One region of the Paraburkholderia sabiae genome, then DNA from elsewhere that is predicted to be linked to it. Evidence: riboswitches for the same ligand, from Rfam matches in the RefSeq annotation. Region 1 holds a riboswitch; the other holds the start of a gene.

Region 1 (7,473 bases):
ACAGGTGACAATCGATTATCACGGCTGCAACGCTTTTAATCCGCGTTAACTCGGACGATGTCACCAGTATGACAGCGGCTCGTCAGGTGTATTTACGTATACCCGATGTACCCAGCCTAAACTTCAGCTGGGTCAATGTTGCGCGACAACATGACGCCTTTGCCAGCATACGATTCCCGGACTAAACAATAACGAACGAACGTTCGGTATATATGCGGTTCTATTCCGGTTTTGCTGAAAACGCTTCCAATAAAAAATACTTGCTGACGAAATATTCAATTGTTAATCTTCGTCCACTCTTATTAATTCCGTTGGACCGCGGTGCGTTTATGGCAGTGAATTTTCAGCCAGCCTAATGCTTATAACGGGGACATCCATGCTGACTGCTACTTTCGACGCATTTGAAACGACGCAACAAACGGTGCAAATCAATGTCGGGGACGTGGTGACGCTCAAAGCGGGCGGCTCACGTATGACGGTGACGTATGTCGGGCCGGTTGCCCGTAAAACGGGTGAATGGCTCATTTGCCAATGGTTCGACGACCATGGCGAACTGCGTCAGGAAACGTTCGCGCCAGATGAAGTGCGGCTCCAGCCGCGCTCGATTCCGGCGGGCTCGGTGCATTTGCGCAAATTCGTTCGCATCGTTTCGCCTTGAACGCGACGACGCGCCAGAAGGCGCCTTCGCATGCTTCTTTCTACCCCTTCATGACAGACGCCGGGTGCATCAGCCAGCCCGGCGTCGTGCATTTTTAGCGCCGCGCTTCCGTCGCCATTCTCACGGCGAGACCGGCGAGCACGGTGCCCATTAGCCAGCGCTGAACGACGAGCCACGTCGGCTTGCGCGCGAGAAACACGGCAATCGATCCCGCCGTCATCGCCACCGTCGAGTTGACGGAAATGCTCAATACGATCTGAATCGCGCCGAATATCAGCGATTGCCCGAGCACGCTGCCGTGTTGCGGATCGATGAACTGCGGCAACAGCGACAGATACAGCACCGCGATTTTCGGATTCAGCAGATTCGTGATGAAGCCCATCGTGAAGAGCTTGCGCGGGCTGTCGACGGGCAGGTCGCGTACCTGGAACGGCGAGCGTCCGCCCGGCTTGACTGCCTGCCACGCGAGATATAGCAGATAGAGCGCGCCGCCGAATCGCAGCGTGTCGTACGCGAACGGCACGGCGAGCAGCAGCGCCGTGATGCCGAACGCCGCGCAGAACATATAGACAACGAAGCCGAGCGCGACGCCGCCGAGCGAAATCAGGCCGGCCGTGCGGCCCTGGCAGATCGAGCGCGAGATCAGATAGACCATGTTGGGCCCCGGCGTGAGCGCCATGCCGAGCGCGACGAGGGCGAATGCAAGCAGATGCGAGGTGTGAGGCATTGCGTGAGCTCCGTGTGAAGGAAAACCATTCGAAGAATCGCAGCAAGGCCCAGGCGCGCGGCTTGACGGAATGCCGCTGGTGATGCGGTTCCGGTTCGCGTTTCCCGGTGGTGATCCACCTCGTATGAGCGCCAGTCGCGCGAACCGTGCCATTGTTGCGCTATGCGTCCACACATGCCAGAGACAGAAACGGCCCTAGCCGTCGATACACTTGAGCGCGGCGGCCGCCGCGACGATCAGCACCATGCACGCGATACGCGGCGCCGACACAGGGTCGCCGAACAGCACGATGCCGAGCAACGTGATGCCCAGCGAGCCGATGCCCGTCCACACCACGTACGCGGTGCCCGCGGGCAGATGCTTCATCGCGAGCGTGAGCAGGAAGACGCTCGCGAGGGCAGCCGCCACCCCGCCGACGCTCGGCCACAAGCGCGTCCAGCCATTGGCATACTTGAGCGAAAGGCCCATCAAGATTTCGACGATGCTTGCAGCCAGCAGGATTAACCACGCCATCACTACCTCCATTTGAAGAATGGAGGCAGCGTAGAGGTATAGTCAGTCGCTGCCCATTACGCACCTTCTGGTAACCATGTCATTGCCCGCGCCCGTTCATTCCGCCGACACCGCGAACGCAGCGGAGCACACCGGCAACGTGTTCGACGAAGCCTGTTCGTCGCGGCTCGCGCTCGAACTGATCGCGAGCAAATGGACGCTGCTGATCCTGCCCGCGCTACAGGACGGGCCGATGCGCAACAACGCGCTGCTGCGCAAGATTGGCGGCATTTCGCAGAAGGTGTTGTCGCAGACGTTGCGCGAACTCGAGCGCAACGGGCTCGTGATTCGCGACGTGCGCGGGACGAAGCCGCTGCATGTCGAATACCGGTTGAGCGCGCTGGGTGTGTCGTTGAGCGACGCGCTCGTCACGCTCGACCGATGGGCAGAAACGCATGGCGGCGCGCTCGACGCCGCGCGTGAGCGCTACGACGCGTCGGCGCAGTCGCATCGATAGCGATGCCGTTGAAGCGTCACTTGCGCAGCGGCCGGAAGAACCGCCGTATCTCTTCGGCGAGCAGCGCGGGCTGTTCCATCGCGGCGAAGTGACCGCCGTGCGGCATGTCGGCGAATTGGGTGACGTTGAACACGCGCTCGATCCACGAGGGCGGCGGCTGGCTGATTTCCTTCGGAAAGCGGGCGAAGCCGAGCGGCGGCGTGACGCGCTGACCCGGCTCGAAACGCAGCGGCCGCGCGCGCGTTTCCGCATAGAGCCGCATCGACGAACCAATGGTTTGCGTATGCCAGTACAGCGAGAGATCGGTGAGCAGTTGATCCTTCGAAAACACGCGCTCGACGTCGCCGTCGCAATCGCTCCACGCGCGAAACTTCTCGACGATCCACGCAGCAAGACCCGCAGGCGAATCGTTCAACGCGACGGCTGCCGTGTTCGGCTTCGTCGCGTGCATGTGTGCGTAGGCGCCTTCGCCATCCGCGAATACGGCTTTCGATGCGAGGAAATCGCGCTCTTCCTGCGTGACGGACGGATCGTCGGGCGCGACGCCGGGTGCATACGAACTCGGCAAAAAGTTGAGATGAATGCCGTCGACATGCTGCGCGTGATTCGCGGCCAGCGCGATCGATACGGCCGCGCCCAGGTCGCCGCCTTGCGCGCCGAAGCGTTCGTAGCCGAGACCGCGCATCAGCTCGACCCACAGATCGGCGATCGCGTACACCGACATGCCGGGCTTCGCGGGGCGCTCGGAAAAACCGTAGCCGGGCATCGACGGCACGACGACGTCGAACGCATCGGCGGGATCCGCGCCGAATGATGCGGGATCGCATAGCTGCGGCAGCAGTTCCTCGAACTCGATGAACGAGCCGGGCCAGCCGTGTGTGAGGACGAGCGGGTAGGGCTTCGGACCGATACCGCGCCGGTGCACGAAATGCACGCCGAGACCGCCGACCTGCGCGACGAACTGCGGCGCCTGATTCAGCCGGGCCTCCGTCGCGCGCCAGTCGTAGCTGCGCGCCCAATAATCGACGAGATCGCGCAGATAGTTCAGGTCGGTGCCGAGCGTCCACGGCGCGCTGTCGAATGCATCGGGCCAGCGAGTCTGCTTGAGGCGCGTCCTCAGTGCGTCGAGTTCGAAATCGGCAATCGAAATCTGGAACGGCGTGATTTGCATGGGTTGTGTCCCTTGTCGTTGAGGGTATGCACGACGCTATTTCGGCGGGCGATTGCGCGACTCGCGCATCTGCACGCGTTCACCCAGCATCTTCGTGAAGGTTTTCATGCTGATGACACGCCGCGAACGCACGACGTCGCCTTCCAGGTTGACGGGCGGATTCGGCTGAAACGCCCAGTACAGCGCGACCAGCCAGCCGAACACCGTCCAGCCCATGCAGGCGTTGAACAGCGCGATGGTCAGCATGTCATGGCGCTTGCGGCGATCGGCGACGATGGACGGCAGGAAATACAGCCCCAGCGCGGCCACGGTCGCGACGACCTGAACGATGATGTTGTTGCCCATCGAAGCCTCCCCAGGCGCGTTGCTTATCCGTTCATTGTCGCGCGAACGGGCCGTATCCGCTTGTGGCGTTGAAGGCAGATTGCAAGGCTTCCTCCATGGTTCCCACGTATTCGGCAACGCGGGCCATAGGGTCTATCATGTGCGTTTCGACTGCACCGGATAGGGCCACCATGATCTCCGACGAAACCCAACAGGCTCAAAGGCTGAACCCCGACACACTGCGCGAATTCGTCGATCGCAAATGGAACGATGAGATCGTGCCGGCGCTCACCGACTACATCGCCGTTCCCGCCAAGAGCCCGGCCTTCGATGTCGACTGGGAAAAACACGGCTACATCGAACGCGTCATCACGGAAGCCGCGAAGTGGGCCGAACAGCAGCCCGTGCGCGGACTGAAGCTCGAAATCATCCGTTTGCCGGGACGCACGCCCGTGATCTTCTTCGAATCGCCCGCCACGCGTTCGGGCAGCACGGAAACGATCGTGCTGTACGGCCACCTCGACAAGCAGCCGGAATTCGACGGCTGGCGCAACGACCTCGGTCCGTGGACGCCGAAACTCGAAGACGGCAAGCTCTACGGCCGCGGCGGCGCGGACGATGGTTATGCGATCTACGCGAGCGTCACGGCGCTGGCCGCGCTCGATGCGCAAGGCATCGAACGGCCGCGCTGCGTCGGCCTGATCGAGACCTGCGAAGAGTCGGGCAGCTATGACCTGCTGCCGTATGTCGATGCATTGCGCGAGCGGCTCGGCAAGGTCGGGCTCGTCGTGTGCCTCGATTCGGGCGCGGGCAACTACGACCAGCTGTGGCTGACCACGTCGCTGCGCGGGCTGGTGTCGGGCGATCTCGAAGTGCAGGTGCTCGACGAAGGCATTCACTCGGGCGGCTACGGCGGCATCGCGCCGTCGAGCTTCCGCATCATGCGCCAGATGTTCGAGCGTCTTGAAGACGCCGCCGACGGCACGTTGCTGCCGAAGGGCTTCCATTGCCCGGTGCCGCTGGATCGTCTGAGCGAAGCGGAAGCGACCGCGAAGATTCTCGGCGACGACGTGTGGAAGAAATTGCCGTGGGCCTGCGGCCAGGACGGCGGCCCCGTGCTGCCCACCACCACCGATCCGAAGGAAGCGCTGCTCAATTCGACGTGGCGTCCGTCGCTGTCGGTGACGGGCGCGGCGGGTCTGCCATCGCTCGCCGATGCCGGCAACGTGCTGCGTCCGCGTACGGCGTTCAAGCTGTCGCTGCGTCTGCCGCCGCTCGTCGATGCGGAACATGCGGTGCAGCAGTTGAAGTCGCTGCTCGAATTCGATCCGCCGTACAACGCGAAAGTCACGTTCAAGCCCGACGCGGGCGCCGCGACGGGCTGGAATGCGCCGGAACTCGCGCCGTGGCTCGGTACTGCGCTGAACGACGCGTCGCGTCAGCATTTCGGCGCGGATGTCGCGTTCATTGGGCAGGGCGGCACGATCCCGCTGATGAACGTGCTGAAGGCGGGCTTCCCGACTTCGCAGTTCATGGTGTGCGGCGTGCTCGGACCGAAGTCGAACGCGCACGGTCCGAACGAGTTCCTGCACGTGCCGTACGGCAAGAAGCTGACGGCGTCCGTCGCCGAAGTGATTGCCGCCGCGCCCTGATACGCGCTGCAAGCACTGACGGGCGCTGTCCGTTTAACGGAAGGAACCGCCCGGTTCCTTCCGCTCCATCACGCACGATCCTGATCGAGTCCATCTCCGAATGAACGCTGCCACGACGTCTGCTCCCCGCATTCCTGCCGCCCGTCTGCACGAATATGTGCGCGCCATCTGGGAGCAGGCGGGCAGTTCGGCGCGTGAAGCCCAGCTTGTCGCCGATCACCTCGTTGCCGCCAATCTGACGGGACACGATTCGCATGGCGTCGGCATGATTCCGCGCTATGTCGAGTCGTTGCGCGAACACGAGTTGAAGCTCAACGGCCATGCGAGCGTCGTGAAGGACGTCGGCGCCGTGCTCACGATCGACGGCGGCAAAGGCTTCGGCCAGGTCGTCGCACAGGAAGCGATGGAGCACGGCATCGAGCGCGTGAAGAAGCTCGGCGTGTGCGCCGTCGCGCTGCGCAATGCGCATCACATCGGCCGGATCGGGCATTGGGCCGAGCAGTGCGCGAAAGCGGGCTTCGTGTCGTTCCACTTCGTCAACGTCGCGGGCGATCCGCTCGTCGCGTCATTCGGCGGCGCGGATCGGCGCATCGGCACCAATCCGTTCTGCGCGGCCTTTCCGCGCGCGGGCAAAGCGCCGCTCGTGCTCGACTTCGCGACGAGCGCCGTCGCGTATGGCAAGACGCGCGTCGCCTACAACCAGGGCAAGCAGGTGCCGCCCGGTTCGCTGATCGATCACGAAGGCAAACCGACCGTCGAGCCCAAAGTGATGATGGAAGAACCGTTCGGCGCGCTGATGCCCGTCGGCGGACAGGCGGGCGGTCACAAGGGCTTCGGCCTCGCGGCGATGTGCGAGATTTTCGGCGGCGCGCTGTCGGGCGGCTACACGACGCACGAAGACACGCTGCAAAAAACCAGTGCGATCATCAACTGCATGCTGTCGGTGATCGTCGATCCCGCCGCGTTCGACGCGCCCGACGCCGAAGCCGAAGCAGACGCGTTCGTCGAATGGGTGAAGGCGTCGCCGCTTGTCGCGGGCGCCGAGCGCATTTACGCGCCGGGCGAACCGGAACGCGTGACGCGCGCCGAGCGCGAGGCGAACGGCATTCCCGTCGATCCCGAAACGTGGCGGCAGATTCACGCGGCGGCGCTGAAGGCCGGTCTGTCGCAAGAACAGGCCGACAACTGGTCCGCCCATCTGCGCTGACGCCGGAACGCGCGCTATCGCGACGGTCGTTGCACGCGCATCGACATACGCGCGTCACACAACGCGCCGTTAAAAATCGGCCGGCACGCTCTTTAAACGCCGCTTCAAACGCTCATTTGCCGCGTTTTGCCGCCCGTCGCCGCGAATTTACAAAAATGCAATCGGAATAACCGTGGATTGCGCTTAAAACGTTTGCGATTAATTCGCAAAAATTAAAACAGATATTCTAATTGCTGCTTTGTGCCCTCATTAAAGCGGCTGAAAGAACACCTTTCCGAAGTTTTCCCCTGGTACGCAATCGTTTGCGTAAGCCTTACCTGGCAAGGCGTCTGTCAAATGGGCGTCGCCATAGTTATGACGAACTCGATTCATCTGTTCGTTACCCCTCCCCCGCGGATTCTGGTCTGTTTTAGGCTCGCATTGCTTCACCTCAAGCGTTTAACTCTAAAAGGACCGTTCAAAATGAATCTGCAAAACCATCACGCCTGCCGTCCGTTTCTCGAAGCTGGCAAACTGTCGCAAATCGCTGCGTATTACGAAGAAGAGCGCAACATCATGTGGATGATGTTGCGCGCGCAACCGCGTCCGTGCTTCAACCTCGAACTCGTGCACGACATCCTCGAACTCGCGCGGGCCGCGCGCGAGTCCAACCTGCGCATCGATTTCTGGGTGACGGGCTCGGTCATTCCGACCATGTTCAACGTCGGCGGCGACCTGAGTTTCTT
Region 2 (7,473 bases), 3.2 Mb from region 1:
AGCTGTCGAAGTCGAAATAGATGCTGCGCTTTGCCAGCGGGCTGTTCGGATCGTTCAACGGATCGACGTTCACCGTGGCGACATCGTTCGGGTTCGGTTGCGCGCCAGTCGCGCCGCCCTTGCCGGCGTTTTCGTCGAGCTTAACGCCCGAATGACATGCAGCGAGCGTGCCGACCATTGCCACGGCAAGCGCGATACGAAGTTTGGACATCATGCTTCACTCTCCTTGTGTGTTATTGCATAAACGGGCCCCAGGAAGGCTCGCGTACGCTGCCCCCCTGAACGGACAGGACCTGCCGCGTCCGACCGTCGGTCGATACTGCGGCCAACACGCCACGGCCGTTCACCTGAGTGGCGTAAAGAATGTACTGACCATTCGCCGCGAAGCTCGGCGATTCGTCATGTGTTGTATCGGTGAGCGCCGTCGCGACGCCCGACTGCAGATCCTGGATATACAGCTTGAAGCCCCCGCCCGTACGCGAGATATATGCGAGCTGCTTGCCGTCCGGGCTCACGCGCGGACTCGTATTGTAGTTACCCGTGAACGTCACGCGCTGCGCGCCGCCCGATGACTCGCCGCTGGCGGACATCTTGTAGACCTGCGGCTGGCCGCCTCGATCGCTCGTGAAGTAGATCGACTGGCCATCCGGCGAATACGACGGCTCGGTATCGATCGAGCTGCCTTGCGTCAGGCGGCGCAGACCGCTGCCATCGGCGTTGACGGCGAAGATCTGCGTGTTGCCGGTGCGCGACAGCGCGACGGCGAGCGTGCGGCCGTCAGGCGACCAGGCGGGCGCGCTGTTGTTGCCCTTCTGGTCGGACACGACCACGCGGCGGCCCGTCGGCAGGTCATGGATGTAGACGATCGGCTTCTTCTTTTCGAACGAAACGTACGCGACCTTCGTGCCGTCCGGCGACCATGCCGGCGAGATGATCGGCTCCGGGCTGGACAGGGCGATGTGCGCGTCCTGGCCGTCCGAATCCGAAATCTGCAGCTGATAGCGGTTGCCCGTCTTGATCACGTACGACAGACGCGTCGCGAACACGCCGCGGCCGCCCATCAGCTTTGCGTAGATGTAGTCAGCCACCTTGTGCGCGCTCATGCGCAGCCCGCTTTCCGGGCTGACCAGCTCGAGGCCGCCGAGGCTTTGCTGGTTGACAGTGTCGTACAGCTTGAAGCGCACCTGATACTGGCCGTTCGGCAGTTTCGTGACGCTACCCGCGACGAACGCGTTCGCGCCCTTTGCCTTCCATGCGCCGAGATCGACGGAATCACCTTCCGAAACGGGCGCACTGCCTGCGTCGATGTTGGTGAATTTACCGCTACGTTGAAGATCCTGGCGGACGATCGTGCTGATCTGCTGGGGAGAATTTGCCTCGTTGGCAAAATTTGCCGTGGCAATCGGGAACTGCGTAGAACCGACGCCCGTCACGAGCACGTTGAGTTGTGCATGGGCGGCACCGCCCGCGGCGATCAGACACGACGCTACGAGTGCTCGCAGGCCTAGCTTGGTCATCAAACTCATTGTTTATAAATTCCCCATAAAACGAATTTCTAACACTCCACAACTGCAAACAGACCGGCTTGAGCAGAAATCGTTCCCGCTCCGCGCGCAACAGCGTGCGAATCGGAAACGACATGTCAGGCGGCCGGACGCAGTGTGATCTTGAAGCTTTCAGGCGTCTTGCCGTTGACGTCCTGTGGCATCGGATCCGAGCGCTGGACCGCACGCAGCGCGGCGGCGTCCCATGCGTCGTTCCCGCTGCTGCGCGTAACCGTCGCGCTCAGCAGCGTGCCCGTCGGCGAGCAACGCACGGAAACGACGGTCTCGAGACCCGACGTATCACCCGACCAGACGATGTTCGGCTGCACGCGGCGCTTGACCTTATCCGCGTAGCCGGGCGATGTCGCCGTGCCACCGGAACCCGTGCCCGTGCCGCTCTTCGCGAGACCGTTGCCCGTCGAACCTTCGCCGCCCGCCATACCCTGCAGCGCGGCGAGACGCTGACGGCGCTCCGCGTCGAGCTTCTTCGCGGCATCGGCCTGTGCCTGCGCCTGGGCTTTGGCCTTCGCGGCCTTCGCCGCGTCAGCCTTGGCCTGCGCTTCGGCTTGAGCCTGCTTCGCTTCCTGTTCCTTCTGCTCCTTCTGCTTTTGCTGCTCTTCCTGCTGCTTCTTCAGCTGATCCTGCTTCTGCTGGGCGAGTTGCTGCTGCTTGAGCTTTTCAGCCTGCTGTTGCTGTTGCTGCTGCTTGAGCTTCGCGGCGGCGGCAGCCGCGGCCTGGTCGGCCGCGAGTTGCTGCTGGCGTTTCGCCTCGGCTTCCTGCTGGGCCTGCAGCTTCTGCTGACGCTGCTGCTCGGCGAGTTCGGCCTGACGCTGCGCTTCCTGCTGCTGCTTGCGCTTCTTCTCCTGCAGCGCGATGTCGGCTTCTTCGTCGTTGACCTGCGGCGCCGGCTTGACGGGCGCAGGTGCGGGCGGCGGCGGAACGGGGCGGGGCGTCGGCACGTCGGGCACTTCCGTCCACAGTTCGGCTTCGGCGCCAGCCGGCGTGCTGTTCTGCCAGTGGATGCCGTGATACAGGAAGAACCCGAGCAACACGTGCATCACCACGGCCAGCGCGACGGCGCGGCCGGTACCGCGCTCGCGCGGCGGCTGTAACGGGTAGACGTTTTTCTCTCGGCGGGTCATTGCGATTTGACGAGCAATCCAACGCGCTTGACGCCGCGAGCCTTCAGGTCGGACATCACGTTCATCACGACTTCATACTTGACCGTCTTGTCGGCGGCGATCACGACGGGCTGATCGGGGTGCGAAGCCTGACGGTCAGTGACGAAGCTGCGCAGATCGGCCTGCGTCATCGTCTCCTGCTGGGTCGCGCCCGCGTCGTCCTTGTACTTCACATTCATGTTGCCGTCGGCCTTGATGTTGACGACGACGGGCGGCGTCTGCTGTTGCGGCGCGGCGCCGCCGACCGTCGGCAGATTCACGATGGACGGCGCCACGAGCGGCGCCGTCACCATGAAAATCACGAGCAGCACGAGCATCACGTCGATGTACGGCACGACGTTGATGTCGGCCATCGCGCGGCGCGAGCGGCTGCCGCGCATGCTGGAACGAACTGAACCGGCCATCGTGGACTCCTTAATGGGCCTGACGCTGCAGGATGTTCGAGAACTCTTCGATGAAGGTTTCGAAGCGGATCGCGAGGCGATCGATGTCGTGCGCGTAACGGTTATAGGCGACCACGGCGGGGATCGCGGCGAAGAGGCCGATGGCCGTTGCCGTCAGTGCCTCGGCGATGCCGGGCGCGACGTTCGCGAGCGTGGCCTGCTGGACGTTGGCGAGGCCGCGGAACGCATTCATGATGCCCCACACCGTGCCGAACAGACCGATATACGGGCTGACCGAACCAACGGAAGCGAGGAACGCGAGGTTGGCTTCGAGCACGTCCATTTCACGCTGGAACGCAGCGCGCATGGCGCGGCGTGCGCCGTCGAGAATCGCGCCCGGATCGTTGATCCGCTTTTCCTTGCCCTTCAGGAACTCGCGCATGCCCGACTCGAAAATACGTTCGAGCGCGCCGATCGTGTGACGGTTGTTCGCGGCGCTCTGGTACAGCGCCTGCAGGTCGCCGCCCGACCAGAAATCGCGTTCGAAACGCTCAGTCTGCGCCCGCGCACGGCGAATCGCAAACCACTTGCGGAAGATGAAAGTCCACGACATCAGCGACAGCAACAACAGCAGCGCCATCACTGCCTGCGCCAGCAGGCTCGCATTGAGAACGAGGGAAATGATCGACAGATCTTGTGTAGTGTTCATATAGGTTCGATGTAACGTCCCGGGTGGGGCGTCCGGCTGCAAGGTGGGTCGAAGCGTTCGGTTGGCATTCAGTTGGCAAACCGGAAGCTTCGGCGGGTCCTTCGCCGAACCATGCTTGGTCTTGTTGTGACCGTTACGAGTTCACTGTCCAGCCATTAACGGCGCTTATTAAGCAGCCGTTGACATGCTGGCGCCGTTTGAGTCCGGTTCGCGCTGCAAAGCGGCGTGAACCGGCGGAGGAATGGCTGCCGGTTTCATCGATTTCGAATCGACGCAACCGACGCGGATCGTGCCCGTCGCCAGCAGCGTGTCGCCGCGCCAGGCTTCCTGGGCGAAATCCACCGACGCGCGGCCAAGCTTCTCGATCCGGCTGACGATGCGCAGCATGTCGTCGAGCCGGGCGGGCGCGCGATAGTCGAGGGCAGTGCTGCGCACGACGAAGAGCGCTCCCGTTTCATCCGCGAGCTTGCGTTGATCGACGCCGCACGCGCGCAGCCATTCGGTGCGCGCGCGCTCGAAAAATTTCAGGTAGTTCGCGTAAAACACGATGCCGCCGGCGTCGGTGTCTTCGTAATACACGCGAATCGGCCAGATAAAGCCGCCGACTTCCGCGCCGGACTGACTGTCAGACATATTCATGGCGCGCATTTTACCGGAACGCAAAAGGGCGCCGCATTTTTGGGCACTTCTGTAGCGGAATGTGTTTTACCGGCGCGACAGGCGCTGCATCGACGCCGCTGCATGTGACTGATACATGCGGCCCGACGCAGCGCCTTCGTGACCTCAGCCGCGATGAATGTTCAGACCAGCGAACGACTGCGCGACGGGCATCAGTTCGATCGTATTGATGTTGACGTGCGCGGGGCGCGTCGCGATCCAGTAGATCGAATCGGCGATGTCTTCGGCCGTGAGCGGCTGGACGTTCTGATAGACGTTCGCAGCCTTCTCGTCGTCGCCGCGGAAACGCACGTTCGAAAACTCGGTGCCGCCGCACAGCCCCGGCTCGATGTCCGTCACGCGGATGGGCGTGCCGTGCAGATCCGCGCGCAGATTCAGACTGAACTGGCGCACGAACGCCTTGGTCGCGCCGTACACGTTGCCGCCCGGATACGGCCACGAGGCCGCTACCGAGCCCAGATTGAACACATGCCCGCGATTGCGCTCGATCATGCCCGGCAGAAACGCGCGCGTGACCTGCACGAGACCCGTACAGTTGGTCTCGATCATCGTGGTCCAGTCATCGAGCACGGCACGCTGCGCGGGCTCGAGCCCGAGCGCGAGGCCGGCGTTGTTGACGAGCACGTCGACGGCGGCAAAGTCGGCGGGCAGCGCGGTGGGGACGGCTTCGACGGCGGCGCGGTCGCGCACGTCGAGCTCGAACGGCAGCAGGTTGTCGCCGAGTTCGTCGGCGAGCGCCTGCAGACGATCCTTGCGGCGCGCGGTGGCGACGACGCGATGGCCGCCTTTGACGAAAGCCCGGGCGATAGCGGCGCCGAACCCTGCGGACGCGCCGGTGACGAACACGATCATTGCTGTTCCCTGGTCGGTGAAGAAAGGCCACAAGCCTACTTCCAATGGGGCGATGCGGCAAGAATGACCCCGCCGCGCGAAGGCACGTTCGAGCGGGCCTCCCGGTGGCCTCTGCAACGGCACGACGGGGCTTCGGACGGCCTACGCGGGGCGCTTGCCGGCTTGGTTGCCTATTCGACACGGTTCCAATAAACTAACGCGCTCATCCCTGCGTGACTGGCGATAGAACCCAACGCTGTCAAGCGTGACGGGTTCAAGGTGGAGCGTCCCACCGTGAAGCGCAGGGTGCCGTTTTGCCGTTCGCCTGGGCAGCCATGTTTCGCGCGCGCCGTCGTTTGCGCTGCCGGTGGTTGTCCTGACTCGCGTGTGCGGCACCTCCTTCATACGCCACGTCAAGGCTCCCACCATCAGCAGTGGCCAGCAGTGCTGCGTACCTACTACGCTCTCGGCACACGACCTGCGCACGATCCGGTCAACCTGAACACACTTAACGGAACCAGCATGTTTGACAGAGCCCAAAGCACCATCGCCAACGTCGATCCGGAAATCTGGAACGCCATCCAGGACGAAAACCGCCGTCAGGAAGAGCACATCGAACTGATCGCGTCGGAAAACTACACGAGCCCGGCCGTGATGGCCGCACAGGGCTCGCAGCTCACCAACAAGTACGCCGAAGGCTATCCCGGCAAGCGCTACTACGGCGGCTGCGAATACGTTGACGTCGTCGAGCAGCTCGCGATCGACCGCGTGAAGCAGCTGTTCGGCGCCGAAGCTGCGAACGTCCAGCCGAACTCGGGTTCGCAGGCCAACCAGGGCGTGTTCTTCGCGATGCTCAAGCCGGGCGACACGATCATGGGCATGAGCCTCGCGCACGGCGGCCACCTGACGCACGGCTCGCCCGTCAACATGTCGGGCAAGTGGTTCAACGTGATCAGCTACGGCCTGAACGAAGCCGAAGACATCGACTACGACGCGGCTGAAAAGCTCGCGCAGGAACACAAGCCGAAGATCATCGTCGCGGGCGCATCGGCGTTCGCGCTGCGCATCGACTTCGAACGTCTGTCGAAGATCGCGAAGTCGGTCGGCGCGTATCTGATGGTCGACATGGCGCACTACGCCGGCCTGATCGCCGCGGGCGTCTATCCGAACCCGGTGCCGTTCGCCGACTTCGTCACGACGACCACGCACAAGAGCCTGCGCGGCCCGCGCGGCGGCGTGATCCTGATGAAGGCCGAATTCGAGAAGCAGATCAACTCGGCGATTTTCCCGGGCATCCAGGGCGGTCCGCTGATGCACGTGATCGCCGGCAAGGCTGTCGCGTTCAAGGAAGCGCTGGCGCCCGAGTTCAAGGAATATCAGCAGCGCGTGGTCGAGAACGCACGCGTGCTGGCTGAGACGCTCGTCAAGCGCGGTCTGCGCATCGTGTCGGGCCGCACGGAAAGCCACGTGATGTTGGTCGACCTGCGCGCGAAGAAGATCACGGGCAAGGCTGCGGAAGCGGCGCTCGGCGCGGCGCACATCACCGTCAACAAGAACGCGATTCCGAACGATCCGGAAAAGCCGTTCGTGACGAGCGGTGTCCGTCTGGGCTCGCCTGCAATGACGACGCGCGGTTTCGGCACGAAGGAAGCCGAGCAGGTCGGCAACCTGATCGCTGACGTGCTGGACAACCCGGAAGACACGGCGACGATCGAGCGCGTTCGCGCGCAGGTCGCCGAGCTGACGAAGCGTTTTCCGGTTTACCGCTAAGCCACCATGCGCTGCCCCTTCTGCCGGCATGAGGACACACAGGTCGTCGACTCGCGTGTGTCGGAAGACGGCGCCGCGATCCGGCGCCGCCGCCGTTGCCCGGCCTGCGACAAGCGTTTCACGACGTACGAGCGGGTCGAGCTGGCGTTGCCCTCGGTCGTGAAGAAGGACGGCAGCCGCACGGAATTCGATCGCCGCAAGATCGTCGCGAGCATGCAACTGGCGCTGCGCAAGCGTCCAGTTGCTGCCGACGCCGTCGATGCCGCCGCATCGCGCATCGAGTATCAACTGCTCGGCAGCGGCGAGCGCGAAGTGCGCAGCGAGCGTCTTGGCGAACTCGTGATGAACGAACTGCGTGCGCTCGACACCATCGCGTA

The links. A riboswitch is a leader RNA that binds a small molecule or an ion and turns the genes downstream of it on or off. The one in region 1 is predicted to bind ZMP and ZTP.
Region 2: linked by a shared signal. The riboswitch ahead of glyA (serine hydroxymethyltransferase) and the one ahead of QEN71_RS10935 (LysE family translocator) in region 1 are both predicted to bind ZMP and ZTP.

What each region holds. Positions count from the first base shown of each region.
Region 1 is NZ_CP125295.1:2,427,575-2,435,047, reverse strand. Features, by position in the region: gene QEN71_RS10940 (YodC family protein) at 377-658, shown strand; gene QEN71_RS10935 (LysE family translocator) at 753-1,385, opposite strand; ZMP/ZTP riboswitch at 1,426-1,534, opposite strand; gene QEN71_RS10930 (DMT family transporter) at 1,581-1,898, opposite strand; gene QEN71_RS10925 (winged helix-turn-helix transcriptional regulator) at 1,975-2,394, shown strand; gene QEN71_RS10920 (epoxide hydrolase family protein) at 2,411-3,565, opposite strand; gene QEN71_RS10915 (superinfection immunity protein) at 3,602-3,910, opposite strand; gene QEN71_RS10910 (M20 family metallopeptidase) at 4,081-5,541, shown strand; gene QEN71_RS10905 (malate/lactate/ureidoglycolate dehydrogenase) at 5,642-6,748, shown strand; gene QEN71_RS10900 (crotonase/enoyl-CoA hydratase family protein) at 7,211-7,473, shown strand, end outside.
Region 2 is NZ_CP125295.1:5,846,597-5,854,069, reverse strand. Features, by position in the region: gene pal (peptidoglycan-associated lipoprotein Pal) at 1-214, opposite strand, end outside; gene tolB (Tol-Pal system beta propeller repeat protein TolB) at 234-1,526, opposite strand; gene tolA (cell envelope integrity protein TolA) at 1,643-2,686, opposite strand; gene tolR (protein TolR) at 2,683-3,129, opposite strand; gene tolQ (protein TolQ) at 3,140-3,817, opposite strand; gene ybgC (tol-pal system-associated acyl-CoA thioesterase) at 3,986-4,465, opposite strand; gene ydfG (bifunctional NADP-dependent 3-hydroxy acid dehydrogenase/3-hydroxypropionate dehydrogenase YdfG) at 4,601-5,347, opposite strand; ZMP/ZTP riboswitch at 5,550-5,664, shown strand; gene glyA (serine hydroxymethyltransferase) at 5,849-7,096, shown strand; gene nrdR (transcriptional regulator NrdR) at 7,103-7,473, shown strand, end outside.